Sporichthya brevicatena: one gene and its partner. The protein of the gene in region 1 binds, or shares a complex with, the protein of each later gene. Links are inferred from orthologs where the notes say so. Each region holds a gene or a part of one and is shown in the gene's direction. Other genes may lie near its edges.

Region 1 (3,007 bases):
CCGGCGGACGCGAAGAAGTTCGACGTCGGGGCCCTGCTGTCCGACGCGCTCGGCGGCAAGCTGGAGGACGCCTTCGGCGGGGACCTCGCGAAGCAGTTCGGGGAGGACTTCGACAAGCAGATCTCGGAGCAGCTGGAGCGCTCGCTGGGCGAGAACTTCTCCTCGGACCTGTCCGAGCAGTTCGCCGAGCGGCTCCGCGAGCAGATGGAACAGATGAGCTCCGGCGGCGGCCGCGCCAGCTGATCACACACCCACGAACGCACTGATCACCCGCTCGTCGCACGCTCGACGCACGCTCACAACACGCTTCTCGCACGCTGAGCAGGACCGGGGCCGCGGGGTCGTTTTGACCCGCGGCCCGTTCGGTCCGTACGCTGGCGGCAGCCAAAGACCGCAGGTTGTCATTTCGGTGACCGAAGGCCCCGTACTCCGGGCGGCCCGCGCAGGTGACGCCAGGTGATTCCACCTGGATGGGTAAGGGGGTTCGTCCTTCTGCCCGTGGGACTTCCGCGCCCCGGCCTGCGCCGGGGCGTTTCGTGTGTCCGGACCCGGAACGGACCTGCGGTCGCTCCCGAAGGAAGGAGGGCCATGGCCCGGCCCGACAAGGCATCCGCGGTGGCGGAGCTGACGGACGCGTTCCGCAACTCCAACGCGGCGGTGCTGACCGAGTACCGCGGTCTCACCGTGGCACAGCTCAAGGCTCTGCGGCGCAGCCTCTCCGGCAACGCCGAGTACCACGTCGTCAAGAACACCTTGACGAAGATCGCGGCCAAGGAGGCCGGGGTCGAGGCGTTCGAGTCCCTCCTCGCCGGTCCGTCCGCGATCGCGTTCGTCTCCGGCGACGCGGTCGAGGTCGCGAAGGGGCTGCGGGACTTCGCCAAGGCGAACCCGCTCCTCGTGATCAAGGGCGGCGTCCTGGACGGCAAGCCGCTGTCCGCCGCGGACGTCACCAAGCTCGCGGACCTGGAGTCCCGCGAGGTCCTGCTCGCCAAGCTCGCCGGGGCCATGACCGCCTCGCTGTCCCAGGCCGCGGCCCTGTTCCAGGCGCCGCTGTCGAAGACCGCGCGGACCGTCGAGGCCCTGCGTGCGCAGGTCGAGGCGACCGGTGGCCCTGCCGCCGCCGCCCCGGCCACCGAAGAACCCGCTGTCGAGGCGTCGGCCGAGGCCGTTGCCGAGAGCCCGGTCGCGACGGAAGACCCCGTCGCAGAGACCCCCGAGCCCGAGGCATCCGCCGAGAGCTAAACCCCCTTCAGACCCACGTTCGACCGAATGGAAGGACCGCCGATCATGGCGAAGCTCAGCACCGACGAACTGCTCGACGCGTTCAAGGAGATGACGCTGATCGAGCTCTCCGAGTTCGTGAAGCAGTTCGAGGAGACCTTCGGCGTCACCGCCGCCGCTCCGGTGGCCGTGGCCGCCGCGGCGCCGGCCGGTGGCGGCGGCGGCGACGCTGCCGCGGAGGAGCAGGACGAGTTCGACGTCGTCCTCGAGTCCGCCGGCGACAAGAAGATCCAGGTCATCAAGGAGGTGCGCGCGCTCACGAACCTCGGTCTCAAGGAGGCCAAGGACCTCGTCGACGGCACCCCCTCCAAGGTCCTGGAGAAGGTCAACAAGGAGACCGCGGAGAAGGCCAAGGCTGCCCTCGAGGGCGCCGGCGCCACCATCTCGCTGAAGTAGTTTCCGCACGTAGTTCTCCCGCACCACCAGTTCCACCGCGCGGGCGGTCGCCGATCTCGGCGGCCGCCCGTCGGCGTTCCCGGGCCGGCGCTCGCCGGGCCCTACACTCCCCGGCATGGGCGTCGAGATCGACATCCGGGGGCTCACCAAGAGCTTCGGGCGGCAGGTGATCTGGCGTGACGTGACGCTCACGCTGCCGGCGGGGGAGATCTCCGTCCTGCTCGGCCCGTCCGGGACCGGTAAGTCGGTGCTGCTCAAGACCCTGGTCGGGCTGCTGCGGCCGGACGCCGGCTCGATCGTGATCGAGGGCCAGGACATCTGCCGGCTCAAGGAGCGCGACCTCTACGAGGTCCGCAAGCTCTTCGGGGTGCTGTTCCAGGACGGCGCGCTGTTCGGCTCGATGAACCTCTACGACAACGTCGCGTTCCCGCTGCGGGAGCACACCCGCAAGTCCGAGTCCGAGATCCGCGCCGTCGTGCGGGAGAAGATGGACCTGGTCGGACTGGTGGGGGCCGAGGACAAGCTGCCGGGGGAGCTGTCCGGCGGCATGCGCAAGCGTGCCGGCCTGGCCCGGGCGTTGGTGCTGGACCCGAAGATCATTCTGTTCGACGAGCCGGACTCCGGCCTCGACCCGGTCCGCACGGCGTTCCTCAACCAGCTCATCGTCGACCTGAACCAGCGGATCGGCGCGACGATCCTCATCGTCACCCACGACATCAACACCGCCCGGACCGTCCCGGACAACATCGGCCTGCTCTACCACCGCCACCTGGCGATGTTCGGTCCGCGGGAGATGCTGCTGTCCTCCGAGGAGTCGGTCGTCCGGCAGTTCCTGAACGCTCAGCGGGTGGGTCCGATCGGCATGTCGGAGGAGAAGGACGCCGACGAACTGGCCGCCGAACGTGATACCGAACTCCCTCCGCTGCCCCCGATCCCGCTCCAGATGATGCCGAGCGACGGCGTTCCGCGGTCCCGGCAGCGGCCACCCGGGCAGTGGTGCGCGGAGAACGGGATCGTCCCGCCGGCGGGGTCCTTCGGCGGGTCCGACGTCGGGGCCGATCCCGCCGCAGCGCTCTGACCTGCAAGGACGCGTCCGGTGATCACGTCCGGTATTGTCCGAATCCGTCCAACTGCCCGGCCGCGACGCGTCCACACTGTTGGCCTGATCTCTTGACTGGGGCGCGCTGCGCCCTCATCCTTTCGGTGCGTTCGCGAGTTCTCGCGCTCGCGCGAGGGGCCCGCAGGCTTGACCTGCGGCTCTGGACAGCGGTTTGCCTTGAGGCTAAACTGCCCCCTTGCGCTGTCTGCCGTGATCACCTGTGTTCTTGAC
Region 2 (2,960 bases), on another replicon or contig:
CGTGTGATCGGGAATCAGATCCTTGAGGACGATCTCGGCGAGCGAGAGGTCGACGACCTGCTTGTTCAGGCTCGCGAACGCGGTGACGCGGATCAGCGCGCCCTCGAGCTCGCGGATGTTCGCCGAGACCTTGCCGGCGATGTACTCCAGGACCTCCGGGGGAGCGTCCAGGCCCTCCTGAGCGGCCTTCTTCCGCAGAATCGCGATGCGGGTCTCGAGCTCGGGCGGCTGGACGTCGGTGATCAGGCCCCACTCGAACCGGTTGCGGAGGCGATCCTCCAGCGTGACCAGCTGCTTCGGCGGCCGGTCGGAGGTGATGACGATCTGCTTCGAGGAGTTGTGGAGCGTGTTGAACGTGTGGAAGAACTCCTCCTGCGTCTGCTCCTTGTTCTCCAGGAACTGGATGTCGTCGATGAGCAGGACGTCGACGTTGCGGTAGCGGGCCCGGAAGCTTTCTGCCCGACCGTCACGAATCGCGTTGATGAAGTCGTTCGTGAACTCCTCCGAGCTGACATAACGGACCCTCAGTCCGCGGAACAGCCCCGAGGTGTAGTGCCCGACGGCGTGGAGCAGGTGGGTCTTCCCCAGGCCGGAGTCGCCGTAGATGAACAGCGGGTTGTAGGCCTTCGCCGGCGCCTCGGCCGCGGCGACCGCCGCGGCGTGCGCGAACCGGTTGCTCGAACCGGTGACGAACCGTTCGAAGACGTACTTGGGATTCAGCCGCGCATCGGTGTCGGTGTTGATCTCGGACAGCCGGACGGCCGGGGGGTCGCTGAGGTCACCGCCGGCGACGCGGTCGCCCTCCCCGCCGTCGTCCCAGTCCTCGTCGTCGGTGGCGCCGGGGGCGGCGTCGGAGTTCGCGCCCTCGTCGACGGTCACCGCGATGCGGACGTCCTGACCGGACTCGCGGGCGAGGGCCGCGGTGAGCTGCTCGCGCATGCGGGTCTCGATGATGTCCCGGGCGAACTCGGTCGGCGCGGCGAGCACCGCGGTGCCCTCCACCAGCGCGATCGGCCTGGTCAGACGCAGGAAGGCCCGGTGGTTCTGCGGCAGGTCGGCGAGGGTCGGGTCGAGCAGGGCGCGGTTCCAGAGCTGGGTCAGGTTCGGATCGTGGTCCGTCACGTCGGCGCCCCTCAGCGGTTCGAAAAATTGATCCCCGGTTGTGGGGGGATCTGGTGGATTATGTCGGTTCGCGCAAGGTCTGCCGACCCTCGTCCACAGACCGATCCACACCCTGGGGACGAGTGTGCGTACCCGCCGGTTTGACCGTCCGCGAGGGGGGTGCGTACCGTGTCCAGGTCGCGCTGCGGTGGCGTGTGATTCCGTGCGCCCGCCGATGCCCGTCGCGACCCCAGACCCAGCAGGAGAGTCCCCGTGAGCAAGCGCACCTTCCAGCCGAACAACCGCCGTCGCGCCAAGACGCACGGTTTCCGGCTGCGCATGCGGACCCGCGCCGGCCGGGCGATCCTGACCGCGCGCCGAGCCAAGGGCCGCGCGCGCCTTTCCGCCTGATCGCGGACCATGCTCCCCGCCGGGAACCGGCTGCGCCGCGCCCCGGACTTCGCTGCCGCCGTTCGTGGTGGCCGTCGCGCCGGTCGACCTGCGCTCGTGCTGCATCTGCGCGCGCCGGCGGAGCCGGCGTCGCTCCCGCCCCGCGTCGGGCTGGTCGTGGGCAAGGCTGTGGGTCCGGCCGTCACGCGCAACCGCGTCAAGCGGCGACTGCGCGAGGTCATGCGACCGCGCCTGAGTGCGCTCCCCCCGGGGTCGATCCTGGTGCTCCGCGCGCTGCCACCGGCCGCGGCCGCGAGCTCGGCCGATCTGGCCGCCGACGTCGACGCGGGTCTCGCCCGGCTGGTCCGGCGATGAAGTACCTGTTCATGGGCCTGATCCGGCTCTACCAGTGGACGGTCAGCGCCTGGCTCGGGCCGGTCTGCCGGTTCTACCCCTCGTGCTCGCACTACGGGTACGAGGCCTTCCGGGTGCACGGCACGTTGCGTGGCGGCTGGTTGACCGCCCGTCGCGTCGTCCGGTGCAACCCCTGGAACGCCGGTGGCCTGGACTTCGTCCCGGAACGGCGTTCGCGTAGATTTCGCAGTTCACAGTCAGTCCAGGGAGTCACCCGGTGAAGATCTTCGAACCGCTGTACGACGCCGTTTCGTGGATCATCCTGACGTTCCACACCGGGTTCGACAGCCTCGGCCTGAGCCCGAGCTGGTCGTGGTGCCTGGCGATCGTGTGCCTGGTCGTCGTCATCCGCATCCTGCTGATCCCGCTGTTCGTGAAGCAGATCAAGTCGATGCGCGCCATGCAGCAGCTGCAGCCGGAGATCAAGAAGATCCAGCAGCGGTACAAGGGTGACCGCGAGCGGACCTCCCAGGAGCTGATGAAGCTCTACAAGGAGCACAACACCAACCCGCTGGCCAGCTGCTTCCCGATCCTGGCGCAGGCGCCGATCTTCTTCGCGCTCTACCGCGTGCTGAACAGCGTCTCGAAGGAACAGGCCATCGGCGTTCTCGACCTCGAGGACGTCCGCAGCGCGCGGGACGCGGTCTTCCTCGGAGCGGGGCTCGACGACAAGTTCGTCGGTGCCGACTCCCTGACCGTGCAGATCGTCACGGTCATCATGATCCTCGCGATGAGCGGGTCGCAGTTCTACACGCAGCGCCAGCTGATGACGAAGAACATGCCGGCCAGCGCGATGGAAGCTTCGCCCTTCATGCGTCAGCAGAAGGTCATGATGTACCTGTTCCCGATCATGTTCGCGGTGTTCGGGATCAACTTCCCCGTCGGCGTCCTGCTCTACTGGCTGGTCTCGAACTTCTGGTCGATGGGCCAGCAGATGTACGTCATCCGGCGCATGCCCGCCGTCGGCAGCAAGGCGCACGACGCCATGCTCAAGCGGCAGGAGAAGAAGGGCAAGAAGCGGCCGGACGAGGCGGTGACCAGCGCGTCCGACGATT

The links.
Region 2: rplL (region 1) and rpmH share a complex: the UniProt entries of both Escherichia coli proteins name them as parts of the 50S ribosomal subunit. The link is inferred for Sporichthya brevicatena from one-to-one orthologs.

The regions. Positions count from the first base shown.
Region 1 is NZ_BAAAHE010000010.1:41,817-44,823, forward strand. What follows is about bases 288-2,982. They hold rplL (50S ribosomal protein L7/L12), read left to right. Parts: upstream 288-1,287; coding sequence 1,288-1,677; downstream 1,678-2,982. Other genes in these bases: rplJ (50S ribosomal protein L10), read left to right, coding at 589-1,242; ABD401_RS07050 (ABC transporter ATP-binding protein), read left to right, coding at 1,793-2,755. Outside these bases: ABD401_RS07035 (SCO4651 family lipoprotein), read left to right, coding at 1-243. UniProt on the Escherichia coli protein: The binding site for several of the GTPase factors involved in protein synthesis (IF-2, EF-Tu, EF-G and RF3). Is thus essential for accurate translation.
Region 2 is NZ_BAAAHE010000018.1:35,688-38,647, forward strand. Bases 296-2,943 are described here. They hold rpmH (50S ribosomal protein L34), read left to right. Parts: upstream 296-1,374; coding sequence 1,375-1,512; downstream 1,513-2,943. Other genes in these bases: dnaA (chromosomal replication initiator protein DnaA), read right to left, coding at 296-1,122; rnpA (ribonuclease P protein component), read left to right, coding at 1,522-1,866; yidD (membrane protein insertion efficiency factor YidD), read left to right, coding at 1,863-2,126; yidC (membrane protein insertase YidC), read left to right, coding at 2,123-2,943. In the rest of the region: more of dnaA, read right to left, coding at 1-295; more of yidC, read left to right, coding at 2,944-2,960.